DNA from 3 places in the Telluria sp. LT2P80 genome. Region 3 is predicted to be linked to each of the others. Evidence: riboswitches for the same ligand, from Rfam matches in the RefSeq annotation. Region 3 holds a riboswitch; each other region holds the start of a gene.
The links. Region 3 has a riboswitch for cobalamin ahead of AC56LW_RS09315 (TonB-dependent receptor). Riboswitches for the same ligand answer to the same signal wherever they lie in the genome.

Region 1: another riboswitch for cobalamin. It lies ahead of AC56LW_RS12140 (cobaltochelatase subunit CobN); the one in region 3 lies ahead of AC56LW_RS09315 (TonB-dependent receptor).
Region 2: another riboswitch for cobalamin. It lies ahead of AC56LW_RS23740 (TonB-dependent receptor domain-containing protein); the one in region 3 lies ahead of AC56LW_RS09315 (TonB-dependent receptor).

Annotation. Positions count from the first base shown of each region.
Region 1 is NZ_JCASIO010000004.1:78,098-87,762, forward strand. Features, by position in the region: gene AC56LW_RS12125 (TonB-dependent receptor) at 1-2,049, opposite strand, end outside; gene AC56LW_RS12130 (DUF2149 domain-containing protein) at 2,055-2,381, opposite strand; gene AC56LW_RS12135 (MotA/TolQ/ExbB proton channel family protein) at 2,378-2,821, opposite strand; gene AC56LW_RS12140 (cobaltochelatase subunit CobN) at 2,818-7,200, opposite strand; cobalamin riboswitch at 7,377-7,595, opposite strand; gene kynU (kynureninase) at 7,705-8,967, shown strand; gene kynA (tryptophan 2,3-dioxygenase) at 9,001-9,665, shown strand, end outside.
Region 2 is NZ_JCASIO010000019.1:3,220-12,884, reverse strand. Features, by position in the region: gene cobT (nicotinate-nucleotide--dimethylbenzimidazole phosphoribosyltransferase) at 1-541, shown strand, start outside; gene AC56LW_RS23750 (adenosylcobinamide-GDP ribazoletransferase) at 538-1,320, shown strand; gene AC56LW_RS23745 (histidine phosphatase family protein) at 1,320-1,862, shown strand; cobalamin riboswitch at 1,883-2,117, shown strand; gene AC56LW_RS23740 (TonB-dependent receptor domain-containing protein) at 2,183-4,015, shown strand; gene AC56LW_RS23735 (FecCD family ABC transporter permease) at 4,076-5,098, shown strand; gene AC56LW_RS23730 (ABC transporter ATP-binding protein) at 5,095-5,874, shown strand; gene cobO (cob(I)yrinic acid a,c-diamide adenosyltransferase) at 5,871-6,497, shown strand; gene AC56LW_RS23720 (cobyrinic acid a,c-diamide synthase CobB) at 6,497-7,795, shown strand; gene cobU (bifunctional adenosylcobinamide kinase/adenosylcobinamide-phosphate guanylyltransferase) at 7,792-8,352, shown strand; gene cbiB (adenosylcobinamide-phosphate synthase CbiB) at 8,346-9,290, shown strand; gene cobD (threonine-phosphate decarboxylase CobD) at 9,283-9,665, shown strand, end outside.
Region 3 is NZ_JCASIO010000002.1:675,077-684,741, forward strand. Features, by position in the region: gene AC56LW_RS09280 (transglutaminase TgpA family protein) at 1-85, opposite strand, end outside; gene AC56LW_RS09285 (DUF58 domain-containing protein) at 82-1,074, opposite strand; gene AC56LW_RS09290 (AAA family ATPase) at 1,074-1,994, opposite strand; gene AC56LW_RS09295 (histone deacetylase family protein) at 2,210-3,142, shown strand; gene AC56LW_RS09300 (hypothetical protein) at 3,212-4,120, shown strand; gene AC56LW_RS09305 (hypothetical protein) at 4,164-5,312, shown strand; gene ylqF (ribosome biogenesis GTPase YlqF) at 5,635-6,555, shown strand; cobalamin riboswitch at 6,581-6,819, shown strand; gene AC56LW_RS09315 (TonB-dependent receptor) at 6,888-8,846, shown strand; gene AC56LW_RS09320 (thiol:disulfide interchange protein DsbA/DsbL) at 8,997-9,659, shown strand; gene AC56LW_RS09325 (hypothetical protein) at 9,656-9,665, shown strand, end outside.

The sequences.
Region 1 (9,665 bases), on a different contig from region 3:
CAGCGACTGGCTCGGACCGTAGCCGGTAATCGCATACAGGCGGTCGGTCAGGTTGCGCAGATTGAGCTGCACCTGCACGTTGCGGTTCACGGTCCAGCCAATCGACGCGTCCAGCGTCGTGTACGCCGGCAGCGTTTGCGTATTGGCGTTGCTGATGAAGCGCTCGCCCACGTAACGCAGGCCGGCGCTCGTGCGCCAGGCGCCGGCGCGGTGCGTCAACCACAGGTTCGACGACAGCTTCGGCACGTCGGCTGGCCGGTTGCCAGCGCGCGAGATGCTGCTTCCCGCTGCGCCCGACTCAAGCAGCGCATCGAATTCGGCCTTCGTGTACGCCAGATTGCCTTCGATCCGCCAGGCCTGCGCCAGGCGCACGCTGGCACTGACTTCAGCACCCTCCGATGTTTGCGAACCGCCCTGCCTGGAGATGGCGGCGTTGTCCGGGTCGCGCGTGATGATGTCGTCCTTCTCGATGCGGTACAGCGCCGCAGTCCATTCAGCTGCGCCGCCATCCAGCACCCCCTTGACGCCCGCCTCGACCTGGCGCGCGTCAGTGAGTTTGAAGCGGCTGTTGGCCAGGTTCATCGACAGGAGGCTCGTGACCGGGTCGCTGCCGGTGCTGACCTGGCCGTACAGCGACGTGGACGGATCCAGCTTCCAGCTTGCGCCCAGACGCACGGCGGTCGAGCGCAGCGTCGCGTTGTGATTGCCGCTTGCAGTCCGCAAGTCCTGATAATCGACCCGGTAGCGGTCATGGCGCGCACCGGCCGTGAGCAGAAGGCGCTCGTTCACGCGGTACGCGTCTTCCACGTAGAACGCGTGCGTCAGCGTGTCGGTGGCGAAGTTCGGTACGAAGGCATCGGTCGCGTCGCTGAAGCTGCCCGGAGCGAAGCCGGTCGGCGCCACGGTCGACGCGCCGCCGTACGGCGCATTGTTCGTGTGCCGGAAGTTGATTGTCGAGACTTCCCAGCCTGCGACGATCTGGTTCGCGCCGTGCTGGTAACGCGCTTCCAGACGGTTTGCAGTCTGCTCCTGGTTGTGGCGAATGCCGATGTAGTCGCTGCGGTCGACCACGTTGCGCACCGGGTCATAGGAGTACGATTCGATATTGCGCCAGTCGCGGCGCGCCTTGAAGTACGCCAGCTCGTTGCTGATGGCAAGGTTCGGGGCAGCCTGCCAGTCCAGGCGCGCGACGGCCTTGTCGTCGACGTAGCGCAGCACGGCGTCGCCGGCGTTGTAGTTCTCGTCGCGCAGCGCTTTGGCCAGGCCACCGTTCACCAGCGGCGTACCGAAGTAGCGTACCGGTTCCTGCTCGGCGTGATCGAGTTGCGCCGACAGCGTCACACCTGGCGCCAGCGTCGTGGTCATGCTGGTCAGGATCTTGCCGTGGCGCGCTTCGCCGCGCTCGATGAAGCCGTCGCTGCGACCGGCATAGGCATCGATGCGGAATGCGCCCTGCTCGCCCAGCGCGCCGGTGGCGCCCACGCCCGCGCGCAGCGCCTGGCCACCGCCAACGCCGCCCATGACTTCAAGCGACGCTTCACGGCGCGGGGCCTTGCGCACGGCATTGATGATGGCGCCGGTCGTGCCGCTGCCATGCACCACCGACCCCGGGCCGCGCAGCACCTCGATGGTCTCGTAACCCCATGGATCGGACGGATAGGTGGCCGTGCCGGAACCGACCAGCAGGCGCTGGCCGTTTTCCAGCAGCGCGACCGAGTTGTTGCCATTGAAGCCGCGCGCCGAATAGCTGATGCCATTACCGGGCGAACTGCTGTCGGTCAGGCCGGTGGTGCGCGTTACGGCGTCCTTGACCGACAGGTCGCCGCGCGCCGCGATTGTCGCGGCGCTGAGGGTTTCGGCGCTGGCTGGCAGCTCGAGCGTGCTGATGTCCAGGCGGCTGCCGGTACTGTTGGCACGGTCGAGCGCCAGGCCGTCGGTGCCCGCGCCGGCGTGGATGGTGACGGTGGGGACGGCCTGGGCGAAGGCGCTGGTGGCGCACAGCAGGCCGATGGTGGCCGGCAGCGCGCGCAACAAGGTTGTTTTCATCATCTGCTTTATTTCTTTGCGGGGGTTGCCGTGGGCTCGATCAGCACCAGCTTGCCGGTCTTGGGATCGCGATAGACTTCGCCGACGCGGTCGTAGCCGCTGCCGTCCTGCGTGACGCCGCTGGCGGGGCGCTCGATCTGGCGGCCTTTCTCGACCGGTTGCGGCGGTTTGATGGCGCCTTGCGAGCCGGCGATTGCTGCGATCAGGCCGCAGGCAAAGACCAGCATCACATCGACGAGGTTGACCAGGCTCGCGCGCGGGTCTTCGTCGCTCTGGTCGAAGCGTGCGTCGAGATGGCGGTACAGGCGCAGACGCCCACGTGCCGGGGCGCTCATGCCAGCGGCTCCATCGCGTCGAGCGTCTCTTCGTACCAGCGGCGACGCAGCTTGCCGATCACCAGACCGGCGATGCCGGCAATAAGGCCCAGCACGGTCGCATCGAAAGCGACTGTCACGGCGCTGGCCAGCTTGGCGGGGTCGCCTTCACCAAGCGCGGCCAGCCCAGGCCCGAGCGGAATGATGGTGGCCATCAGGCCGAGCATCGGCGGGATGCGCGCCAGCAGGTCGGCGCGCTCCAGACGGTGACGGGCAAGCTTCTGCACGTGCTCGACGTTGCCGGATGCGCGCAGTCGGGCCAACCCGTGAAAGCGCTCGCCGACGGCGATGCCCGATTCGACCAACGCAATGGCGCAGCCGGCCAGCAGCGCCACCAGCGAAGGCGTGAGCAGCCAGCTGACGGCGTCGTGCAACCAGGCATAGGACAAGTGATCGATCATGAGGTACTCCTTACAGGTTGAGGGATGCTGCGGCCGCGCCACAGGCCGAGCGCAAACAGGGCAAAGCAGGCGGCCAGGATGACCAGGACCTGCACGATGCGCAGGCCAGGAAGCGGCGCGGGTTCGGGTGGTTGGTTGAGTTCATAGACGCGCATGGCTGGCGGGGCCGCCGGTGCGGGCGCAGAAGGCGCCTGGCCCTGCTGCGCGTCGGCACGTGGTGGCGCCTGCGGGGCCGACGCTACTGCCGGCGCGCCAGCCGGCGCCGAAACCGCAAGCGCCGGCAGCATTTCGCCGCGCGCCTTCGCCAGCGTCACGCCGAGCTGCTGCGCGTCGCCCCGATCGAGTTGCGGCGCCAGCCAGCCCCACATCGGGTGATCGGGCGACGTGTGGCCGCTGCCCGGCAAGCCGTTGGCGGCAACCAGGCGCGCCAGCTCGCCGCCCATCGTGCGGATTGTTTCCGGGTCGGTCTTCCAGAAGCCTTTTTCGGCCGCCACCATGAACACGGCCAGCATGTGCGCCTTGACGTGCGCGTTGTGGCGCTGGCCCAGAAATTCTGGCAGGCCAAGCTTGTGCGCATCGTCGAAGTAGACGGCCTTGACCTCGTCCCAGGCCCAGTTCTTCACGAGGTCCGGGCGCGTGACCTGCCAGCCCCACAGGTTCTCGATGAATTCCTGGCCCATCGTGCGTGCGCCCGAGTAGCCGTTGTCCATCAACGGGCGCAGCCACGCGGGGTTCAAAAAGCGCCCGCGCAATTCGCCCAGCAGCGCGGTGGCCAGTGGCTCGACGTCGGCCTGACCCGGCCGCCCGTGCTGCAGGATCAGCGCGTCCGGCACGCGGCCGGTGCGCGTCTCGACGGCCAGCGACAGGCCGCCCAGATAGTCGAAGGCGTCGTTGTTGTCGAGCAGGCCGTACAGATTGCTGGCGCGGCCGTGGTAGGTGCGGTGGATGCCGTCCAGCGCCACGTCGAAGGCGCGGTGCTGCGCGTCGCCATCGGCATCCAGGCCATACGCGTGGCCCATGCGGTTGCGGTAGGCACGGCCGATTTCCTCGCGCTCGCGCCAGGCGCCCGAGCGTTCGGTCAGGCGATTCACGCCCGTGCCGTACGCGCCCGGCGCATCGCCGAACACGCGCAGCGCAGCGCCCTGCCCCGCTTCGATGGTCGATGCACCGCCGGCGACCAGCGCGCGCTGGCGCACCAGCCATTCGCGCGCAACCCGGTTGTCCTGCACGGCTTCAACGCCCCAGGCGGCGCCCTGCAGCGGCGCCAGCGCCGCTTGCAGCGCCTCGCGCAGTGCCGGGTCCTGGCGCGCCATCGTCTCGGCGGATGCCGCCAGCGCCAGCCGGCCGGCGCGGTCGATCAGGCGGATCAGGTTCGGGTACAGATCGCGGAACAGGCCAGACGTGGTCACCAGCGCATCGCGCCGCACGGCGCCCGGCACCAGGCGCACATCGGTGACGATGCCGCGCGCATTCCAGACCGGCTCTGCGCCCATCATGGCCAGCGCGAAGCCGACCATCACGCCTTCATCGCGTACCGCGTCCGACGCCCACAGGATGATGCCTTCGCTGCCCTGCTCCCGCGCGGCGTCGCCTTTGCTGCGCGCCATCGCCTTGGCCGCCATTTTTTGCGCCAGCCCGAAACCCAGGCGCGTTGGCAGAATGTCGCCATCGACCGCGTGGAAGTTGCGGCCCGTCGGCAGCGCTTCAGGCGAGCGCAGTGGATCGTTGCCCTTGCCCGGCTCGATGTAGCGGCCATCCAGGCCCGCGAGCAGGCCGACCATCTCGCGCCGCGGCGAGTCGCGCAGCTTGTCGGCGATGGACGGGTCGTCGATGCCGCTCTTGGTCATCGAATCGAGCATCAGGTCGAGGGACTTCTGGTCCCACGGCCGGCCAAACACGTGCAGACCGAACGGCATGAACTTCTCCTGCAGCTTGGTCAGGTAGTGGCCGACCTCGTGCGCCAGCAAATCGTCGTCGGCAGCGTCGAAGCCGATGCCGCGCACTTCGAGCACGTCGGACATCGACGCTTCGAGTTCGGCGCGCAGGTTCAGCGCCACGACGCGCTCGCGCATCAGTTGCGCGGCCTGCGTCTTGAGTGACTCGGACGACGCAGCTTCGAAACTCTCGACGATCTGGCGCAGCGACAGCAGCTCGTCGTACAGCGGCGTCGTCGCCAGCGGGGGCGTCAGGTGGTCGACGATGATCGCCAGGCCGCGGCGCTTGGCCTGCGTGCCCTCGCCCACGCCGTCAACGATGTACGGGTAGATACCGGGCAGGTCGCCCGCGATCAGGCTGGGATAATCGTCGCTCGACAGGCCCACGGCTTTACCGGGCAGGAATTCAAAGGTCGAGTGGCGCCCCACGTGCACGACGGCGTCAGCCTTGAAGCGGTCGCGGATCCAGTGGTAGAAGGCCAGGTACTGGTGCGGCGGCGTGATGCTGGTATTCGCGTGCAGCAGTTCTTCATCGACTTCCCAGCCGCGCGGCGGCTGCGGGCCGATGAACACATTGCCGAACGTGAGGCCCGGCACCAGCAGCTTGCCGCTGTCGACCATTACCTTGCCCGGCACCGGGCCCCAGCCGCGCATGCCTTCGATGCCGTAGCCGATCAGGCGCCGGTACAGTGGCGCGAGCGCCTTGCACGGACTGGGTTTACTGTCGTCGAGACAGGCGCGGTAGCCGTCTTCGAGCGCATGCAGGTCGCGCGTGGCCTGCACGCGCTGTGGATGGTCGACACCCTCGACCAGGTGCAGCAATTCCTTGATGATCGTCTCGGCCTGCTTGCGGCCCGGCGCGCGCTCGCCCTGCGCTTCGGCGACCAGCACGTCGGCATGCAGGCGGCCCAGCATGCCGTCCTTCATCTCGCCCTGCACGCGCGGTGCAAGCGTCGCGAACCAGCGCGCGTAGTCGGCCGCGCTGACGCTGTTCACCACAACGCTCATCTCGCGCAGCGCGGCGCGGTCTTCCGGCAGGTTTACGCCGTGCGCCATGATCATGTCGAGCAGCGCTTCGGGCGTGGCGGGTAAATCGCCGACCGTGTAGCCGGCGGCTTTCAGTGCATGCAGCATGTCGAACAGCGACGCCGGCACGTTCAGGTTGTCGGCGCCGATGTTCTGGCGGCCCGGCGGGTGGTTGTAATAGACCATCGCGATGCGCTTGTCGGCATTGCGCTTGGCACGCAGCGCCAGCCAGCGGCTCACGCGCGCCGTCATGCGATCGACTTCGGCCGGCAGCAGCACCGGCGGGCGGTTCTCGATGCCGGTCAGGCGGTCGCGCTGCGACTGGCCCAGCGCCGCCACCACCATCGGCTGGCCGATGCCCTGCAGTTCGGGCAGCGCGACGCGGTACTGCACCGAATCCGGCGGCAGCCCATCGGGCGAAAGCTGCCACTGAATGGCAGTGCGGTCCGACAGGCGGATCGCCTTGAACACGGGGATATCGAGGCGTTTGAAGGCTTCGCTGACGACTTCGCGCCCTTCGGCGGCGCCGACGACGAAGTCCTGCAGCACCACCAGCGCTGCAGGCTTCGCTGGCGCGATCAGCTCCGGCAGGCGCACCAGCGCTTCGCGCGAGGCGCCGCCCCAGCGCGTGAGCAGCTGCACGCAGGCCTGGCCCTGTTCTTCGATGCGGCGGCACAGCGCGGCCGGCACCATGCCATCCATGTTCGCCAGGTCGAGCACGACGACGGTCGGGCGGTCCTTCAGGCCGAGTTTTGCGGCGTTGCCCCAGGCGGCAGCATCCTGCAGCTCGTTCTGGCCGACGCGCAGGCGCAGTGTTGGCTCGGGCAGCGGGGCGCCGAGCGCTGTCGATGGATGCAGCAGGTGGGCGATGAGAGCCGTGGTGTTGTCCACGCCGCCCGCTTGCCAGACGCGCCGCGCCGCGAGCCAGTGACGGGCCGCGGGATTCGCCTCTGCCGCCTGCAGTGCGGCTGGCGCCGGTGCTTCGGCTGCCAGTTCGCGCAGCAGCTCGGGCGCGAAGCCGGCCAGGCTGCCGTGCGCCGCGCGCGTCATCAGGTTCAGGCTTGCTTCGCCATTGAACGCCAGCACCGCGGTGCCTGGCTTGGCATGGCGCGCCAGCACATCCTTCATGCGGCGCGCCGGATCGCCGAACAGCGACACGGCCAGCACCGTGTCGGCGCCGGCGATCCACTGGCCTACCTCGCGTTCACTCGCGGCCATCAACTGGGCCGGCGTGCGCAACTGAATCCGGTCGCGCGGGTGGCTGGCCAGGTGGCGGTGGGCGGCCTCGATCGCGCCTGGCGCGGCGCGCTCGGTGACCAAGGCGAACATGGTAGCGGCGTGGCTGTGGGCGCAGGCAAGCAGGGACGCGAGCAAAAGCACCAGCGCAGTAGAGGCGCGGGCAAGCGAAGCAGTGTTCATGTGAACGTCGACCTTTCAGCTGCGCGCCAGGGCGCGCATGACAACGGGCAGACGTCTTCCTTCCACGCTGGACGCAGCAAGCCATGCGCACGCGCGCACGAACGCTGACGCGACCGCGATGGCAACAAAAAAGGAACGACGAACTACCAACAGGCACGCCCACACCCCGGGACGTACGCAATGCATCGTGATTGGCCGGTCTTCTGGCTTGCCGTCATCCTTCCCGGGTCCTGCCTTCCCGTGCACGGGGCACAGTGGCGTTCGACGAGGGTCGTCAGGCATACAGCAGCGGGGGCTGCGCCGGACTGGCGTGCGATGGATTCGCACACGTCACCGGCTTCCCGTTTCACCTTCCTGCAGACGAGCAGGACGGCACCATTCACTTGATTGGGCGCGATTCTACAGCCAGGGTGCGCCACTGTCACCGCATTCTTTGGCCTCTAGCCTAGAATGGCGGTATCGTCCGGCCAGGCCGGCACCCACTACTTCTTCGCGACCGTTCACATGATCACACGACAAGACTGCCTGGCCCTCGACGCGGCCGACCCGCTGGCGCCCCAGCGCAATGCCTTCGCGCTGCCGGACGGCGTGATTTACCTCGATGGCAATTCGCTCGGCGCCCGCCCCCGCGCGGCCCTGCAACGCGCGCAGGACGTGATCGCCGCCGAATGGGGCAATGACCTGATCCGCAGCTGGAACACGGCCGGCTGGTACGACCTGCCGCAGCGCCTGGGCACCCTGATCGCGCCGCTGATCGGCGCCGCGGCCGATGAAGTGGTGGTCACCGATTCGACCTCGGTGAACCTGTTCAAGGCGCTGGCCGCGTCGCTCAAGATGCAGGCCGACGCGCCGGCGCACGCCGCCCGCCGCATCATCCTCACCGAGCGCGATAACTTCCCGAGCGATATCTACATGGCCGAAGGCCTGATCGGCTGGCTCGAGCGCGGTTACGAGCTGCGCCTGCTCGACAGTTGGGCCGACCTGCCCGCTGCTCTGGAAGGCGACGCCGGCGCCCAGGTGGCGGTCGTGATGCTCACGCACGTGAACTACCGCACCGGGCGCATGCTCGACATGAAGACGATCACGGCGCAGATCCACGCCGCCGGCGCGTTGGCGATCTGGGACCTGGCCCATTCGGCCGGCGCAGTGGAAGTGGATCTGAATGGCGCGAACGCCGACTTCGCGGTGGGCTGCACCTACAAATTCCTCAACGGCGGCCCGGGCGCGCCAGCGTTCATCTGGGTGCCACAGCGCCATCATGCGCAGTTCACGCAGCCGCTCACGGGCTGGTGGGCGCACCGCCAGCCGTTCGCGATGCAGCCGGCGTTTGCGCCGGTGGCCGGCATCAAGCGCGCGATGTGCGGCACGCAGCCGGTGGTGGCGCTGGCGCTGATCGAGTGCGGGCTGGCCGTGTTTCAGGACGTGACGATGGCGGCGCTGCGCAAGAAGTCGCTCGCCCTGTCGGATCTGTTCCTGGCGCTGCTCGAACAGGAATGCGCCGCGCATCCGCTGGAGCTGATCACGCCGCGCAATCATGCGGACCGTGGCAGCCAGGTGAGCGTGACGCATCCGCATGGCTACGCAGTGATGCAGGCCCTGATCGCGCGCGGCGTCATTGGCGACTACCGCGAGCCGCAGGTGATGCGCTTCGGCTTCACGCCGCTGTACACGGGGTATGACGATGTGTGGCAGGCGGTGATGGTGCTCAAGGATATCCTGGACCGCAGCGACTATCAGGTCGATGCCAAGCGCACTGCGGTGACCTGAGCGATTCTCGGTCGATTCTCAAGAGAGGACACGATGCCCTGCCCTGTTACCCCGGATTCGTCCGCCAGCAATGCCGATGTGAGTGGCTGCCCTGTCTCGCAGCCCGGCTATCACGGCGCCAAGCTCGATTTCAGCAAGGACATGAGCTATGGCGACTACCTCTCGCTCGACACGATCCTCAACGCCCAGCATCCGCTGTCGCCCGAGCATAACGAGCTGCTGTTCATCGTCCAGCACCAGACCAGTGAACTGTGGATGAAGCTGATGCTGCACGAGCTGCACGGTGCGCGCGACAACATCGCGCGGGGCCAGTTGCCCGCGGCGATGAAGATGCTGGCGCGCGTGGCCGCGATCATGAACCAGCTCGTGCATGCATGGGATGTGCTGGCGACGATGACACCGCCCGAGTACACGGCGATCCGCCCGTATCTTGGCGCGTCGTCAGGATTCCAGTCGCACCAGTATCGCGAGATCGAATTCATCCTGGGGAACAAGAACGTCACGCATTTGCAGGTGCATCAGCACAAGCCTGACGCGCATGCGACGCTGCAGGGCGTGCTGGATAAACCGTCGCTGTATGACGAAGCAATCATGGTGATGGCGCGCAGTGGATTGGCCGTGGATGCGGCGCGGCTTGCGGGACCGTGGCATCAGGCGACGCGGTCGGATCCGTCGGTGAAGGCGGCGTGGATGGTCGT
Region 2 (9,665 bases), on a different contig from region 3:
GGGTATCGGGAACACGACTTCTGCGGCAGCCCTGATGCACAAGCTGACCGGGCAGCCCGCTGCTGCCTGCGTCGGCGCCGGCACTGGCCTGACGCCTGACGGCATCCGCCATAAAGAGCATGTGGTTGCTGCCGCCGTCGCGCATCACGCCAGCGTGCACGAACCGCTCGACGTCCTGGCCACCTTCGGCGGCTTCGAGATCGCGATGATGGCCGGCGCCATGCTGCAGGCAGCCACGCTGCGCAAGGTGCTGCTGATCGACGGCTTCATCGTCACCAGCGCGCTGCTGGTCGCTGCGCGCCTGCAACCAGCGATCCTCGACTACTGCGTGTTCGCGCACTGTTCGGGCGAGCATGGCCACGCCCTGCTGCTCGAGCAGCTCGGGGCACGGCCGCTGCTCGACCTGGGTCTGCGCCTGGGCGAAGGCACCGGCAGCGCCCTTGCTCTACCCCTGCTGCACGCAGCCGCCAACTTCCTGGGCGAGATGGCGACCTTCGCATCGGCCCAGGTCTCGGCACAACTGGGCGAGCACGCGGGATGATCCATCAACTGCGCCTGTTCTTCATTGCGCTGCAGTTTTTTACGCGGATCCCGATTCCGCGCTGGGTCGGCTTCGAGCCGGCATGGCTCAATCACGCGTCGCGCTACTTCCCGCTGGTGGGCGTCGTGGTGGGCGCCATCGGCGCGGTCGTCTACTTCATCGCCGCGCACTGGCTGCCAGCGCCAGTGGCCGCCGTACTCTCCACCGCCGCGACCATTTACCTCACCGGCGCCTTCCACGAAGACGGTTTCGCCGACACCTGCGATGGTCTGGGCGGCGGCATGACAAAAGAACGCACGCTCGAGATCATGAAGGATTCGCGCGTCGGCGCTTACGGCGCGATCGGCATCGTGTGCATGCTGGGCGCGAAGCTGGCCGCACTCGCCACGCTGCCACCCTTGACTGCCGTCGGCGCCCTGCTGGTGGCGCACCCGCTCTCGCGCCTGGCCGCCACGTCCCTGATCTGGCAGATGGACTACGCCCGCGCCGAAGGCAAGGCCAAGCCGCTGGCCGTGCGCATGAGCAGCGCCGAATTCGGGATCGCGACGCTTACGGTGCTGGTGCCAGCGATCGTGCTTCTCGCCGTCGGCCTGCTCGACCTGGCCGCGATTGGCGCAGCACTGTTTGCGGCCTTGCTGGCCACGCGCTGGCTGGCCCATAAATTCACGCGCCGGCTGCAGGGCTATACGGGCGACTGTCTCGGCGCCGTGCAGCAGTTGGCCGAAGTCGCGATCTATATCGCGGTGCTGGCCACACTCGGCCGCGGCGCGCTGGTCTGATGCGCCTGTATCTCGTGCGCCACCCGAAACCGGACGTGCCGGCCGGGTACTGCTACGGCCGCACCGACCTGCCAGCACAGGCAGCCGACAGCGAACGCGTCCTGGCGGCGCTGACCAATCAAGGCATTCCCGGAGCCTTGCCGGTCTACACCAGTCCCCTGCAACGCAGCGCCGTGCTGGCGCAGCAGCTGTCAACCGCGCCCACGTTCGACGCGCGCCTGGCCGAGATGGACTTTGGCGCCTGGGAGCTGCGCCAGTGGGACGACATCACCCGGGACGAGATCGATGCCTGGAACGCCGACCTGCTTCACTACCGCCCCGGCGGCGGCGAGAACGTCCTGCAGGTGGCCATGCGCGTGGACGCGTTTCGGGCCGACATCCAGCGCGCAGGGCACGCCGAGGCAGTCGTCATCTGCCACGCCGGTACCATGCGCCTGCTGCACGCCATGTCCAGCGGCGGAACATTGGAGGATGCTGCGCTGCGTGCGGCATCGACACCACACCAGATCGGCTACGGCGAAGTCATGGTGCTGGAAATATGACAATGCCCGGGGCAACCACCTTATAATGAGCGCGTTTTGGTGCTCGCACCTGCGTTCGCAGGTGCAGTTAAACGGGAAACACGAAGCTCTTCACAGGGCCAACGCGTGCTGCCCCCGCAACGGTAAGCAAGTGCTGCAGCCTCTCATCGGGTCCTGCGGCAAACCGCCCCCTCATACCACTGTGCTTTAAAAGCATGGGAAGGTCGGACGGCCATACTTGTCAGCCCGGATACCGGCCAAAAGGTGGATACGCGCACAGCGCGATCCTTTGAATCCAGCCCACGGGGACGTCGGCGGGATGCCTTTGATAAGAACCACTCATGAATTTTCCAGTAAGCCGGCAAGCGGCCGCCGTGTCGCTCGCACTCGCCCTCATCTCGTCCACCGCCATCGCCGAAGTCGCTGACACCGTCGTCGTCACCGCGACCCGCACGCCGCAACTCGCTGCCGACCTGATCGCCGACACCACCGTCATCAACGCCGAAGAGATCGCGCGCTCGGGCGCCGGCTCGGTGGCCGACATCCTGCAGCGCCAGCGCGGCATCGAGATCGCCCGCAACGGCCCGGCCGGCACCACGACCAGCGTCTATGTGCGCGGCGCAAACGCCAACCAGATCGTCGTGCTGCTCGACGGCGTGCGCATCGGCTCGTCCACCACCGGCACCGCCAGCTGGAATGCCATCCCGCTGGGCGCCATCGACCGCATTGAAATCGTCTACGGGCCACTGAGCACGCTGTACGGCGCCGACGCCATCGGCGGCGTGATCCAGATCTTCACCCGCAAGGGCGAAGGCGCACCTGTCGTCACCGCTTCGGTGGGTGCCGGCAGCAATGCGACGCTGCAGGGCGATGCAGGCATCTTCGGCAGCAGCGGTGGCCCGAATGCCATCAACTATGCCTTCGGCGCCGGCTACGAAGAGTCGGATGGCTTCTCGTCCACACGGCCCGGTGCGTCAGGCTACAACGCCGACGAAGACGGCTACCGCCGCCGCAATGCCAACGGCCGTGTGTCGATGGCGCTCGCGCCGGGCCACGAGATCGGCGCCCAGTTCCTGGCCAGCCGCACGTACAGCCAGTACGATGCCAGTGGTTCCGGCAGCTACGATGTGCACAGCGACTCGGACATCAATACCGCCGCCGTCTACATGACCAACCAGATTTTGCCAAACTGGCGCAGCACCGTGCAGTACGCGCGTTCGGAAGACAAGTCGGGCAACTTCAGCAACGCCACGGCCAGCGGCGCCAGCCAGATCGACACCGAGCAGAACGAATTCTCGTGGCAGAACAATGTCGCGATCGGCCAGGACACGCTGCAGCTGCTATTCAACCACCGCAAGGAAGAAGTCTCGTCGATGCGCCAGACACGCATCACCAATTCGTATGCAGCAGCCTACTCGGCCAAGCGCGCCAATCACCTGTTCGACGTCAGCGCGCGCCAGGACCGCTCGGTCTACGGCAGCCAGAACACCGGCGCCGCCGGCTACGGCTACGAGTTCGGCAACGGCCTGCGCGCCACTGCCAGCATCGGCACGAGCTTCCGCGCCCCGACCTTCAACGAACTGTACTTCCCGGGCTACGGCCTGGCGACGAACAAGCCGGAAAAAGGCCGCAATCGCGAAGTGGGCCTGCGCTACGACGGCAACGGCTACACCCTCGATGCCACGTACTTCCACAATCGCCTGACCGACATGATTGTCTCGGCCACGCCATGCCCGGACGGCATCAACCGCAGCTGCGCCTACAACGTCAACGAAGCAACGCTCGAAGGCTTCTCGCTGGCCGGCAGCACGCGCCTGATGGACGTGAACCTGCGCGCCAGCCTCGATTGGCAGGATCCGCGCGATGACACCACCGGCCGCCAGCTGGCGCGCCGTGCGAAGAAGCACGCCAACTTCGCGGCCGATTACGTGCTGGGCCAGTTAAAGAGCGGCGCCGAGCTGACCGTGTCGGGCGACCGTTTCGACAATGCGCCGAATACCAACCGCCTGGCTGGCTACGGTTTGCTGAACCTGTACACCACGTACCAGTTCACGCCCGAGTGGTCCCTGCTGCTGCGCGTGAACAACGTCGCGGACAAGAACTACGAAGTGGCGCGCAACTACGGCACCAGTGGCCGCACCTGGTTCGCGTCGCTGCGCTACGGCATCCGTTAAGCTGGCATTTTTCGCCCGCGGCGCACGCGCCGCGGGCATCGATCAACTATCAGGGCCCGCATGCAAGCACCCGTCCCGTCATTACGCCAACGCGCCACGCTCATCATCGGCGCCATGCTGGTCCTGGCCATCGCTACCCTGCTGTTCTCGGGCATGACCGGTTCCATCCGCGTGCCGCTCAGCGACATCCCCGACGCCCTGCGCCAATTGGCAAGTGGCCAACCCGAATCCCTGTCCGCATCCCTGCTCGACCTGCGCGCCAGCCGCGCGCTGGTGGCCTTTGCCACTGGCGGCGCCCTCGCCCTGGCCGGCCTGATGATGCAGGCGCTGTTACGCAATCCCCTCGCTGACCCGTATGTGCTGGGCGTCTCGTCCGGCGCATCGGTTGGTGCCCTCCTCGCCTTGCTGCTCATGGCGTCCACACTGATGGTCGATGCGGCCGCACTGGTCGGTGCCGTCGGCGTCTCCCTGCTGCTGTACGCGCTGGCGCGGCGCGACCTGCGCAGCGGCCAGGCTGCCGAAGGCGGCGCCTCGATGCTGCTGCTGACCGGCGTGATCGTCTCGGCCCTGTGCGGCTCCCTCGTCACCCTCATGCTGTCGATCGCGCCGGAGGGGCGCCTGCGCAGCATGATCTTCTGGCTGATCGGTGACCTGGCCGGCGCGCCGCTGCGTCTGGCGCCGTGGCTCGTGCTGATCGGCGCGCTGCTGTTTGCCATGCGCAGCGCGCGCGCCATGAATATGGTTGCGCTGCACGCCGAAAACGCCGTCACTCTGGGCGTGCGCGTGAGTGCGCTGCGCAAGGGCTTGTTCTTCGTGTCGGCGCTGCTCACGGCGAGCGCCGTCACCAGCGCGGGTTCGATTGGGTTCGTCGGCCTGATCGTGCCGCACGCATGCCGCTTCGCCTTCGGCCCCGACCACCGTGTCCTGATTCCCGCCGTCGTCCTGAGCGGCGGCGCGTTCCTCGTGCTGTGCGATACGCTGGCACGCACGATCGTCGCGCCGCAGCAGCTGCCGGTCGGCGCCATCACGGCGATGATCGGTGCGCCGGTCTTCCTGTATCAACTGCACCGCATGCGCAAATGACCGTCATCGCCACTCAAGATCTGCGCCTCTCCGTCGCCGGCCGCACCCTGGTGCAGGGCCTTGACTGGGCCGCGCAACCCGGCGAATGCTGGAGCATCATCGGCCGCAACGGCGCCGGCAAAAGCACCTTGCTGCGCACACTGGCGGGCCTGCACCAGCCCGACGGCGGCGCCGTCCACATCGGCGGGCGCGCCCTCGCGGCCTGGCCGCTGACCGACCTGGCGCGCGAGCGCGCCTTTCTCGCCCAGTCGCGCCACGACGCCTTTGCCTACACGGTGCTCGAGAGCGTGCTCTCTGCGCGCCACCCGTACCACGCCAACCGCTACTGGGAAGGCAGCGACGACCATCAGGTTGCGCTGGAAGCCCTGGCGTCGATGGACGTGAGTGACCTGGCGTCGCGCGACGTGCGCACGCTGTCCGGCGGCGAGCGCCAGCGCGTGGCGATTGCCGCCCTGCTTGCCCAACAAACCCCGCTGCTGCTGCTCGACGAGCCAGCCAATGCGCTCGACCTGGCGCATCAGGTGAGCGTGACAGGCCTGCTTGCGCGCCTGTGCCGCGAGCAGAACAAGACCGTGGTCATGATCGGCCACGACCTGAACCTGGCTTCGCGCATCTCGACCCACGTGCTGCTGCTGATGGGCGATGGCCGCTGGCATGCAGGCACCAACGAACAGACCATGCAGAGCGCGCTGCTGGGCGACTACCTCGGCCACCCGATCGAGATGATCGAACATCACGGCCGCCGCATCTTCATCCCTCAAGAGGATTTCGCATGAACGACATGACTCCCGAACAAACCGCTGCGCTGAACGAACGCCATCGCGTGCGCATGGAACGCAAGAAAGCCGTCATCGACGCAAAGATCGCGTCGGCCGACAAGGAAATCGGCATCATCATCGTCAATACCGGCAACGGCAAGGGCAAGAGCTCGAGCGCGTTCGGCATGGTGGCGCGCGCGCTGGGCCACGGCATGCAGGTCGGCGTGGTCCAGTTCATCAAGGGCGCGCTGTCGACCGGCGAAGAAACCTTCCTGCGCCGCTTCCCGGACGAAGTGCGCTTCCATGCGATGGGCGAAGGCTATACCTGGGAAACCCAGAACCGCGAGCGCGACATCGAGAAAGCGACCGAGGCGTGGGCGCTGGCCAAGCAGTTCCTGTCCGATCCGACCATCGGCATGGTGGTGCTGGACGAACTGAATATCGCACTCAAATACGGGTACGTCGATGTGCACACCGTGATCGCCGACCTGCTCGACCGCCCGACCATGCAGCACGTGGTGATCACGGGCCGCGGCGCGCCGCCCGAACTGGTGGCGGTCGCCGACACCGTCACCGAGATGAACGTCGTCAAGCACGCGTTCAAGGCGGGGATCGGCGCCCAGGCCGGGACGGAGTGGTAATGAGTGCGCATCCCGGCGCGCGTGTGGTGCTGGTGGCGGCAATGGCGTCCGGCCAGGGCAAGACTACCGTCACGGCCGCGCTGGCACGGCGCCTGATCCGCATGGGCAAGTGCGTGCGCGTGTTCAAATGCGGTCCCGACTTCGTCGATCCGGTGATGCTGGAGAGCGCGTGCGGCACGCCGGTCCACAACCTGGATCTGTGGATGGTCGGCCCTGAAGCCTGCCGCCAGCGCCTGCAGGCCGCCGCCGCGGAGGCCGACGCAATCCTCGTCGAAGGCGTGATGGGCCTGTACGACGGCACGCCATCGAGCGCCGACCTGGCGCGCGCGTTTGGCATCCCTGTACTTGCGGTGCTGGATGCATCGGCGATGGCGCAGACGGCCGGCGCCGTGGCGCAAGGCTTGCGTGACTATGGTCCGGTACAGATGGCGGGCGTGATCGCCAACCGTGTTGCCAGCAGCGGCCACGCGGCAATGGTCAAGGAGTCGCTGCGCGACATTCCCCTGATCGGCACCCTGGCGCGTCAGGAGCGTCACCTGCCCGAACGGCAACTGGGCCTGGTGCTGCCGGGTGAAGTCGAAGAGCTGCAGCGCATCCTCGACGCGCTGGCCGACAGCATCGCGTTCGACGAGGCGGCGTGGGATGCGCTGCCTGTGATGGCACCAGCACATAGTGAACCGGAGCAGATCGACACGCCGCTTGCCGGCCGCACGATCGCAATCGCGCACGATCCGTCGTTCATGTTCGTGTATCCGGCGAACGTCGAGCTGCTCAAGGCGCTGGGCGCGCAGATCACGTACTTCACACCGCTGTCGAACGACGCGGTACCGGACCATGCCGACGCCGTGTATCTGCCGGGGGGCTATCCCGAGCTGCATGGCGCGGCGCTGCAAGGCGCAACGCGCTGGCGCGATTCGATCCGCGCAGCGCATGGGCGGGGCGTGCCGATCGTGGCCGAATGCGGCGGCATGATGGCCCTGGCCGATGGCTTGACCGACAGCGATGGCCGGCGCTGGGAGATGGCCGGCGTCCTGCCGGGCGAAGTGGCAATGCAACAGCGTCTGGCTGGTCTCGGGATGCATGCGCTGGCCACGCCGGAGGGCGAACTGCGTGGTCACACCTTCCACTATTCGCTGCTGGCCACTGACGTCCCGCCGCAGGCACATACCGTCAAGCAGCGCACGCAGACGCCGGGTGAAGCGGTGTACCGCGTCGGCTCGCTGTTCGCGTCGTACTTCCACGGGTACTTTCCGTCCAACCCGCGCGCGGTTGCCGCACTGTTTGGCGGTGCGCCATGAGCGCGACGCTGGTCTTTGGCGGCGCACGCTCGGGCAAGAGCGCGTTTGCCGAACGGCTGGCGCGCGAGTCGGGCCGGGAAGTCGTGTATATCGCCACCTCGCGCGCGGGTGATGGCGAGATGGCGGCGCGCATTGCGCTGCACCGTGAGCAGCGGCCACCCGAATGGCGCACGGTCGAGGAAGAACTGGCGCTGGCGCAGACGCTGCGTGCCGAATGCCTGCCGGGCCGCCTGGTGCTGGTCGATTGCCTGACGCTGTGGCTCAGCAACCTGATGTTCTGCGATGGCCGGGAGTATCCCGAGGTCGGCGCATTGACGCTGCCGGACCGGTTCCATGAAGAACGCGCGGCCCTGCTGGACCTGCTCGACGCGGGCGTGCCGGGCGACGTGGTCTTTGTGTCGAACGAAGTCGGCATGGGCATCGTGCCGTGGGGCGCGATCTCGCGCAGCTTTGCCGACGAAGCCGGGCGCCTGAACCAGGCGGTGGCGGCGCGCGTGGACCGCGCGGTGCTGGTGGCGGCCGGCCTGCCACTTGTTCTGAAGGGTTCCCTGTGCTGACTGGCTTGTCGTTGTCGACGGTGGCGCTGCTGCTGGTAGCAGGTGTTGTGCTCGACCTGTTGCTGGGCGAGACGCGGCGCTGGCATCCGCTGGTCGGCTTCGGCAATCTGGCGAACTTCATCGAGCGGCGCCTGAACCGCGGCAACCTGCGCCTGCCGCGCGGCGGCCTCGCCTGGGCGTTGGCAGTGCTGCCATTGACTGCCTTGTTCGTGCTGCTCACCGATGGCGCCGGCCTGTGGCTGCATGCGGTGCTGCTGTATCTGTGCATCGGCCTGCGCAGCCTGCACGACCATACGATCCCGATCTACGAGGCGCTGCGCAGTGGCGATCTGGCCCAGGCGCGCGCGCTGACTGCCCGCATCGTCAGCCGCGACACTGCCAACGCCAGCGAGTCCGACCTGGCCAAGGCGAGCGCCGAGTCGCTTCTTGAAAACGGCAACGACGCCGTGTTCGGCACGCTGTTCTGGTTCATCCTGCTGGGCGGACCGGGGGCGGTACTGTTCCGGCTGGCCAATACGCTTGATGCGATGTGGGGTTACCGCAGCACGCGTTTCAATCTGTTCGGCCGCCCTGCAGCGCGCATCGACGACGTGATGAACTATCTGCCGGCGCGCCTGACCGCGCTGTCGTATGTGCTGCTGGCTGGCGCGGGGCGTGCACGCGCCTGGCACTGCTGGCGCACGCAGGCACCGGCATGGAGCAGCCCGAATGCCGGGCCAGTGATGGCCAGCGGCGCCGGTGCACTGGGCGTATCGCTCGGCGGCGCGGCGGTCTACGATGGCGAGGTCGAACAACGCCCGCCACTGGGCGCCGGCCCGGCCGCCTGCGCCGGCGACATCCAGCGCGCCTGGCAGCTGGTGCTGCGCACGACGCTGCTCTGGCTCGGCGTCGTCTGCCTGCTGGCGGTATTGACCATGATCGGGGCGCCGCATGCTTGAACATGGCGGCAACCTGCGCGACGCCGCGCGGTATTACGGGCGCGACGACTGGATCGACCTGTCGACCGGGATCAACCCGCACGGCTATCCGGCGCCGGCGCCGTCGCCAGGTGCCTGGCTGCGTTTGCCCGAGCCGGATCCGGCGTTGCTGGCGGCAGCCAGCGCGTACTACCAGGCGCCGCAGTTGCTGCCGGTGGCCGGCACCCAGGCCGCGATCCAGGCGCTGCCCCGTCTGCGTGCACCGTCGCGCGTCGTTGTGTCGGCGCCATCGTACGCAGAGCATGCGCATCACTGGGGCCAGCATGGCCACCTGCTGCGGCAGGTCGCGTATGCCGAGCTGGAAGCGGCGGTCGACGTCAGCGATGTCGTCGTCGT
Region 3 (9,665 bases):
GTGGCGCCAGCACCAGCACCGCGCTCCCCAGGAGCAGGAGTGTGTCGGCCTTGTCGCGTGGCAGCGGAGTACGCAGGACGTTCATGCGCGGCCCTCGATGCCGTACAAAGCGAGCGCGCGCAGGCATGCGGCCTGGTGCGCCGCGCCGCTGCCGGCATCGATGCGCACGGCGCCCAGGTAGAAGGCATAGGGCAGGGCGCGGCTTTCGGCATCCAGCACCCAGCGCGTCAGGCGCGCCAGGCGCAGTTCGATGTCAAGGTTGCGTGGCAGGCGGTCGAAGTCGAGCACCAGTTCGTCGCCGCCACCGCCTTCGAAGTGTTTCGTCACCAGCTGGCCGCCGATGCTGGGATCGAGCCGCGCGATCTGGCGCCAGGCCATCTGGCGCGGCGAGTCGCCCGCCTGGTAATTGCGCACGCCGGCAAAGTCGTCATGGCCGGCCGTGCGCACGCTGTTGCCGCCGCCGCCCTGCAGCGGCAGGCCGGGTGCGCCGTCTTCGGGGCGTGGGTAGACCAGCACGCGCGCGGCCGGCCGCCAGTAGCTCCAGGCGACGAACAGGCCAAGGGGAAAGCGCGTCGACAGCTTCACGCGCGCCGGCGCCGCCCAGCCACGCGCCGTGGTCGGCAGCGTGAGGGTGACGGTGGCCTGCGTGCCGGCGGCGATGTCGGCGACGTGGCGTGGCTCGGGCCAGTCGGCAAAGTCGGCCCGCACGGCGTAGCGCGCCAGGCGCGTGCGGTTGATCACATGCAGCTCGAACTGCGCGACCTCGCCCGCGAACACGGGCGCCGTGCGGCCCTGTTGCAGGCGCAGCTGCGCCAGATTGCGGTAGGTGCCGACCATGTCGACCAGTGCGCACGACAAAGCCAGGAAGGTGAGGCCGAAGCCCAGGCCCAGCCCGTAATTGACCGAGCCGACCAGCAGCACGGCCAGCAGCAGCACGAAGCCCAGGCCCGCGCGCGACGGCACGATGAACACGCGGCGCTGGCTGATGACCACCTCGCCCGCGTCGAGTGCGCCGCCGCGCGGCAGCCATGTGCCGGCCGTGCGGCGCAACCAGCCCCGTAGCGCCAGCGCCATCAGACCGGGACCGCCTTTTGCAGTTGCAGCACCAGGTCGCGGCTGGCCAGCGCGGTGCCGTGCGCGGCGCGCAGTGGCCGCAGGCGGTGCGCACAAACCGGCACCAGCACGGCCTGGATATCTTCGGGGATCACGTGATCGCGCCCTTCGAGCGCAGCCCAGGCGCGCCCGGCCTGCAGCAGCGCGATCGCGGCGCGTGGGGACAGGCCTTCGGCGAACATGCCGTTCTGGCGCGACGCCTGCGCCAGCGCCTGCACATACGTGATCAGCGCGTCTGACGCGTGGATCGTGCGCAGCTGATGCCGTGCCGCGGCCAGCTCGGTGGCCTGCATCGCCGGCTGCAGGGTCTTGAGCATCGCGCGCCGGTCTTCGCCCATCAGCAACGCGCGTTCGGCGGCGGCGTCCGGGTAGCCCAGCGTCAGGCACATCAGAAAGCGGTCGAGCTGCGACTCGGGCAGCGGGAACACGCCGACCTGGTTGGCCGGGTTCTGCGTGGCGATGACAAAGAAGGGCTCGGGCAGCGCGCGCGTGACGCCATCGGCCGAGACCTGGTGTTCTTCCATGGCTTCGAGCAGGCCCGACTGGGTCTTGGGCGTGGCGCGGTTGATCTCGTCGGCCAGCAGCACCTGCGTGAAGATCGGACCAGGGTGGAACACGAACTCGTTCTTTTCGCGCTCGTAGATCGAGATGCCGGCCACGTCGGCCGGCAGCAAATCGCTCGTGAACTGTACGCGGTTGAAGCGCAGGCCCAGCGAAATGGCCAGCGCGTGCGCCAGCGTGGTCTTGCCGACGCCCGGCAGGTCGTCGAGCAGCAGGTGGCCGCCGGCCAGCAGGCAGGTCAGGGCCAGGCGCACTTGCTGGTCCTTGCCGACCACCACCTGGTTGACCTGGCGTGCGACGGCGTGCAATTTGTTGAACATGGTTGGCTTTACGTTATTCGGTACATGGAACAGGTTGGCGAACCTGGCGCGCATGCATGATTGACAAGGCGGCACAGCAGCGCTGTGGCCTGCCGTGGTAGATTAGCGTCATTGGCAATCTTCATACGTCGACAGCAACAGCCGTCCCAAGGGATTCTATGCGAGAACGGCGCGGCAAGGTGTGAATGGATGAGCACAGGCGGAGACCGAGCATCATGAGTACAGCGATTTACAGCCACCCCGACTGCCTGCGGCACGAGATGGGCGATTGGCATCCCGAGTCCCCGGCCCGCCTGCGGGCGATTGACGACCAATTGATCCTGGCGCGCCTGGATGGCCTGATCGAGCAGCGCAGTGCGCCGCTGGCCGACACCGCGCAGATCCTGCGCAACCACACGGCGGGCGCGCTGGCGCTGGTGCGCGATCATGTGCCCGCCACGCCGGGCGACTACTACCCGCTCGATGGCGATACGTCGCTCAACCAGTACAGCTACCAGGCGGCGCTGCGCGCAGCCGGCGCCGCGGTGGCGGCAACCGACGACGTCATCGCCGGCACGGTCACCAACGCCTTCTGCTCGGTGCGCCCGCCGGGCCACCACGCCACGCCGACCGAGCCGATGGGCTTCTGCCTCTTCAACAACGTGGCCATCGCCGCGCGCCACGCGCTCGAGGCGCATGGGCTGAAGCGCGTGGCGATCATCGACTTCGATGTCCACCACGGCAACGGCACGGCCGACGCGTTTCGTGACGATCCGCGCGTGCTGATGGCGAGCTTCTTCCAGCATCCGTTCTTTCCCTACACCGAGCCCGAACCGATTACCGCCACCTGCGTGAACGTGCCGGTGCCGGCGCGCTGCGAGGGCGACACCGTGCGCCAGCTGGTGCAGGAGCAGTGGCTGCCGGCGCTGCATGCTTTCAAGCCGCAGATGATTTTTGTCTCGGCCGGCTTCGATGGCCATCGCGACGACGATATGGGCGGCATCGGGCTGGTCGAGGCGGACTATGCGTGGATCACGCGGCAGGTGCTGGCGGTGGCCAACCAATACGCCGGCGGGCGGATCGTCAGCTGTCTCGAAGGCGGCTACGAGCTGTCGTCGCTGGCGCGCAGCGTCGTGGCGCACCTGAAGGTGCTGGCCGATCTCGAATAGCCGGGAACCGCGGCGGCATTCTGCTCTCTAACGTAGCACCGGCACGCGCCGGGCAGCGAGGAGACCAGCATGAGCGAGGAGACCAGCATGAAACACCGCCGCATCCCGTACGCCCTCTACATCTTCTGCACCCTGTGCCTGCTGCTGGCCAGCACCGTGGCGGGCGCCACCAACTACACGCTCTGGATCAACGGTCGCAGCGGCGGCGGCGCGCCTGGCAACTACAGCGACTTTCGCTACTGGGGCCCGGCCGCTACCCCTGCCGGCGTCAACAAGCAGGCAGTCAACTGGGATGGCCGCAGCAGCATTGCCTCGCAAAGCGGGCGCGTGCGCGATGCGCTCGACTGTTTCTGCACGGGCCAGAACTGGTGCTATGTCGCCGCCTATAGCGCGGGCGACCTGCTGCTCGGGTACACGCTGGCCAATGACGGCGGTTCGGCGCGCGCCGTGACGAACGCCAGCGCGAACGCCAGCGGTGTATGCGCCGCCAGCGGCGGCGTGCAGACCGGCTGGAACCTCAAATGGGTGCGCGTTGCGGCTGGCGCGGCGGGCGGCTCCGAGCTCGCCAACGCCGGCGCCTGGACCACCTCCGAGCCGCTCGTGCAAGACCTCAAGACCAGCACCGCGCGCGCCATGTACAACCACAACGACACCCGCAACGTCTGGTTCTATCGCTACGCGGGCGCGCGCGGCACCGCGTACTCGTTCCTGCTACGGGGCCAGGACGACGAAGTCGTGGCCTACCACAGCAGCGGCGGCGTGGCCGGCAATGCAGGCCGTTCGCTGTGTAATCCGGGTGACTGGCTGTGCGACGATTTGCGCCTGGGCACCGCGCCAAACCAGGGCGGGAGTGTCAAGTGGAGCTGGCACTCGGTCGTGTTCCGCGACGACGGTGAACGCTTCAACCACTATGGCGACGGCAACTGGGCCGGCATCATCGGAGTCATGCGTGACGCGATGGTCGATACGGCCAACTAGGCGCCGCCTCGTTTGGCTGGCACTGTTTGTCGCCGGTGCGCTCATGGTTGGACTGTTCTGGCGCGAGGACGATCCGGCGCTGCCACTTGCAGCGTCGGCGCCGCCGGCTGGATTGCATTTTCTCGGGCCGGTGCCGGTCATGACCCCCGCCGGCGACGACCGTACCGTGCGCCGCCGTCAGCTTGCCGGGCAGGTTCGATTGACGCAGCACACCTATTGCAGCTACCTCCAGCACACCCGCTACCCGCATGCATCGCGTCCGGCCGCGCAGCATCCCGACCAGCTGTATCCGAACCAGCCGGTGCGCGAATCGAACCCGATGCGCATCGATGGCGGGGACAGCGATCCGGGCGTGCTGGTGCAGACCGCGCAGTCGCGCGTCTACCTGGCGGCGGGCGAGACGGTCGAGTTTTCGCTGCGCGCCGTCGACGCGCACGGCGCCGCGCTGCCGCTGGTGGTCACGCGCGCACTGGCCCAGGGCATGGGCGCCACGGGCAATCGCCCCGCGCCCCGTGTAACGCTGGCGTTTTCGCAGGATGATGACGGCCACTGGCGCGCCACGTTCGCGCCGCAGGCGGGCGCACTGGCCGGCTTTCACGGCACCATCCGCAGCGAAGTGCGTTTCAGCGCGGCCGGCCGTGCGGGTGTCGTGTTGTTCGACGTGATTTATTCGCCCGAGTTGCCGGCCGTGTGGGCGGGCGCGCCGCGTGAAGCGATCGGCGCGGACGCCCTTGAGTTCACGCTGCCGCTCGATGTGCGCCTGGCTGGCCGCTACGTGGTCAGCGGCCGCATCGACGATGCGCTTGGCCGCCCGTTTGCGCTGGCGAGCTTCAACGAGCTATTGGGGCAGGGCATGCAGTCGGTCGCGTTGCGCGTGCACGGCAAGCTGCTGCACGACGCCGATCCTGCGCCGCCATTGCCGCTCGTGCTGCGCGATGTCGAAGGCTATCTGCTGCGTGAGAACGCGGATCCGGATCGGCTGCTGCTGGCGCGCCGTGAGGGCCCCGTGCTGGTGAGCCGCACGCTGTCGCTGGCCGGCGTGCCCGATCACGTATGGCAGAGCGAGGAACGGAGCCGCTACCTGGCCGAGTATGCGAAAGACCGCGCGGCGGCGCGCGAGCGCTTGGCGGCGTTCGATCCGGCGGCCACCTTGCCGCCTCTTGAATGCAGCGAACCGGTGCTGGTTCAGTAAGGCACCAGCGGCAACTCGACCAGCGCGGACACCGCGATGGCGCAGCACAGCAAGCCGACGCCATACCAGCGCACCATCGATCGTTTCAGTCTGTCCCGTGCGCGCATATGTCGTCTCCGCTGCGTCCCGCCACCATGCGTGGCCAAGGGCCAGTGTGCACGCCGAATATGTCAACAGTGTTGCAACGGCTCAACGTCATGTGCAAGAGAAAGACCAGCTGTGGCGGGTTCGCGACGCCCGCGCGCGCCACCAGCGTAAAATAGCACCTTGAACGAAAGATAAAGAAAGCAACAGCATGTCGATACAATGGTTCCCGGGCCACATGAACGCGGCCAAGAAGGAAGCGGCCGAGCAGATGGAGAACATCGATCTGGTGATCGAAGTCCTCGATGCACGCCTGCCCGAGGCGAGCTGCAACCCACTGGTGGATCAGTTGCGCAAGTTCCGCCAGCGTCCCAGCCTCAAGATCCTGAACAAGATCGACCTGGCCGATCCGGTCGCCACCGCCGCCTGGAAAGCCTATTACGATGCGCAGGAAGGCGTGACCGCCTACCCGATGACGACCAAGAAGCCGGCCGACGTCGCCCGTATCCCCGATCTGGCCTTGTCGCTGGCGCCGCACCGCGGCGTGCCGACCAAGCCGCTGCGTATCATGATCATGGGCATTCCCAACGTCGGCAAATCGACGTTGATGAACGCGCTGCTGAAAAAACGCGTGGCCAAGGTGGGCGACGAGCCGGCCGTCACCAAGGTCCAGCAGCGCCTGTACCTGAACAAGAACGTGGTCCTGGTCGACACGCCCGGCATGCTGTGGCCAAAGATCGCCATGGCCACCGATGGCCTGATGCTGGCGGCAAGCCATGCCATTGGCACCAATGCGCTGGTCGAAGAAGAAGTGGCCGAATACCTGGGCGAGCTGCTGCTGCAGCGCTACCCGCACCTGCTCACCGCGCGCTATGGCCTGAAAACGGAGGGCATGGATGGTGTCGGCGTCATCGAAGGCGTGGCGATGCGCCGGGGCTTCCGTGTACGCGGCGGTGAGTACGACTACGAAAAGGCGGCGCACTCGCTGCTGCAGGATTACCGCCAGGGCGCCCTGGGCCGCATCAGCCTGGAAACGCCGGATTCGCGCGCAGCCAGCCTGGTCCTGCACGCGGCCGAAGTGGCCGAGAAAGCCCGCCTGGCCGCCGAGAAGCTCGCTGCCAAGCTCGAAGAGCAGTCGCGCGGCAAGCGCGGCAGCTGACCCGCCAGGGCGCGTGCCGACACGGTATAATCGCGCCGTTTTGGTGCTCTCGCGCGCATTCCAGCGCGCGAAGTTAAACGGGAAACACGACAGGGCTGCGCCGCGCGCCGTCCTGGAAGTGTGCTGCCCCCGCAACGGTCAACAAGCGCCGCGTCCGCACATCCTGCGCCGCGGCAGACAATCTCGATAACCACTGTCCGCACGACAGGAAGGTGAGGGCGTCCGCTTGCCAGCCCGGATACCGGCCAGGACAGGTGGAAGCGCAAGGCGCTTCCTTCGACGCCAGGCTGCGGGGACGCAGCGGGGCGCCCTTTACCGAGAACACACTCATCATGACTTTTGCAGCTCCCGCGCGCCGCGCGCCCCTCGTTGTGGCGTGCGCCTTCGCCGTGTCCACCTTCGCCACCATCGCCACCGCACAGGAAACGCTGGCGCCGGTCGTCGTCACCGCCGCCCGCTTCCCGGCCACCGCCACGCCAATCGGCGCCACCGTGATCACCGCTGACCAGATCCGCAGCGCCGGCGTGGCCGACGTCAACGCGGCCATCCGCAAGATTGGCGGCGTCTTCGGTCGCCAGAGCCTGGACGGCTCGCCCGACTTCAGCCTGGACCTGCGCGGCTTCGGCACCAACAGCGCGCAAAACGTGGTCGTGATGGTCGACGGCGTGCGCCTGAATGAAAATGAGCTGGCCAGCACGGTGCTCTCGAGCATCCCGGTCGACACGGTCGAGCGCATCGAGATCACGCGCGGCGGCAGCAGCGTGCTGTACGGCGATGGCGCCACCGGCGGCGTGATCCAGATTTTCACCCGCCGTCCGCAAGGCAGCGGCACGCGCGGCACCCTGTTCGTGGAAGGCGGGCGCTTCGATGCGCTCGACCTGCGCGCCTCGATCGCGCATGGCGCCGGCCCGTGGTCGTTCGACGCCGCCGTGGCCGACCGCCGCACCGACAACTACCGCGACAACAACAAGTACGAGCAGACGAGCTTCAGCGGCGGCGTGCAATATGCGTACGCCTCGAACGGCCGCGCTGGCCTGCGTTTCGAGAGCTCGCGCTCGGACTCGCGCCTGCCGGGTTCGCTGAACGAGGCACAGTTCCAGGCCAACCCGACCCAAAGCAACACGCCGGATGATTTCGGCTCGCTCGACACCGACCGTGTCAGCGCGTTCGTCGAACACCGCATCGGCGCCATCGAACTGGCGGCCGAACTGTCGCACCGCGAGCGCGATGTCGGTTCGACATATGTGTTCTCGGGCTTCCCATCGGCCTTGCGCTACCAGTCCGAGCAGACCCAGTTCTCGCTACGTCTGCGCCACACAGCCACGCTCGGCGACAAGCGCAATGAATTCGTCACCGGGATCGACCTGACCCGCTGGGATCGCCAAGTAACGTCGAGCTTCTCGGCAGGCGACGCCAAACAGGCGTCCAAGGCGATCTACGTGCGCGACGAACTGACCTGGAACGCGCCGCACAATGCGCGCCTGGCCGTTGGCGCGCGCCATGAACGTTTCGACAAGGACTACGCCGACCCGCTCGCGTTCACCGCCCCGGAAGACACCGAGCAGTCGGTCAATGCGTTCACGGTCGAAGGCAGCTTCGACGTCGCGCGCGACGTGACCGTGTTCGCCAAGGCCGGCCGCAGTTACCGCATCGCCAACATCGACGAAAACTCGTACCGCGCCACGACGGACGTGCTGGCGCCGCAAACCTCGCGCGACCTCGAACTGGGCGTCGCCTTCGGCAACGACGCGCGCAAGGCCACAGCGCGCGTGTTCCGTCACCGCCTGACGAACGAAATCTTCTTCGATCCGACGCTGGCCGGCGGCTTTGGCATCAACACCAATCTCGACCCGACCCGTCGCCAGGGTGTCGAAGTCGAAGGGCAGGCGCTGCTGGCGAACAACCTGCGCCTGACCGGTGCCTGGCAGTACGTGCAGTCCGAGTTCCGTGATGGCCCGAACGCCGGCCGCGAGATGGTGCTGGTGCCGAAACACGTCGTGACGACGCGCCTGGCCTGGACGCCGGGCAATGGCCAGAGCGCCGATGTCGGCGCGCAGTGGGTGGCCAGCCAGCGTTTCGGTGACGACTTCGCCAACAGTTGTGACGCCCGCGTGCCGTCGTACACGACGGTCGACGCCCGCTATGCGCGCCGCTTCGGCCCATGGGAAGCGTCGGTATCGGGCCTGAATCTGCTCGATCGCCAGCACTACAGCTATGCGTTCAGCTGCCGCGCCGGGATTTATCCGAGCGATGGCCGACAGCTGAAGGTGTCGCTGCGTTACGACTTCTGATCCATGTTCTGCCGGGCGCGGACGGCTGATGTATTTGCATGCATGTTTCAGCGGTAAGCAAATGCAATAAATCGCGCCCTGCAGACAGGGAAAGGGCAAAAAGTGGTAATCTCGCGATCGTTCGCTCAATCATATATGTGGAAGGATGTTATGCGCACTCTGCGTTTTGCCCTCGTTGCTGCCGCCCTGGTTGCCGGTTTCGCCAATGCTTCGCCGACTGATCCACGCGTCGGTTCCGAATACACCGTGCTGGCCGCGCCGCAGCCGACCCAGACCGTCGGCAAGAAGGTCGAAGTCGTCGAATTCTTCGCCTACCACTGCGGCGCCTGCAATGCGTTCGAGCCGACGCTCAATGCATGGATCAAGAAGCAGGGTGACAACATCGTGATGCGCCGCATCCCGCTGCCATTCCAGGGCCCAAGCGACCCGGAAGCACGCCTGTTCCTGACGCTCGACGCCATGGGCAAGCTGGAGCAGTACCATGACCGCGTGTTCCGCGCCGTGCACGTCGAGCGCAAGCGCCTGATGAAGGATGAGGACATCATCGCCTGGGCAACCTCGAACGGGCTGGACAAGGCCAAGTTCATGGAAGCCTGGAACTCGTTCGGCGTGCAGACCAAGCTCAAGCGTCTGCCGGCTGTTGCCGAAGCGTACAAAGCAAGCAGCACGCCGACCGTCGTCATCGATGGTAAATACGTCGTGTCGCCGGCTACTGTGGCACAATCGAACAAGATCCAGGACATGGGCCAGCTGATGACGGCCACTGGCCAGGTCCTCGATGCACTGGTAACGAAAGCAGCCCAGACCAAATGACCAACG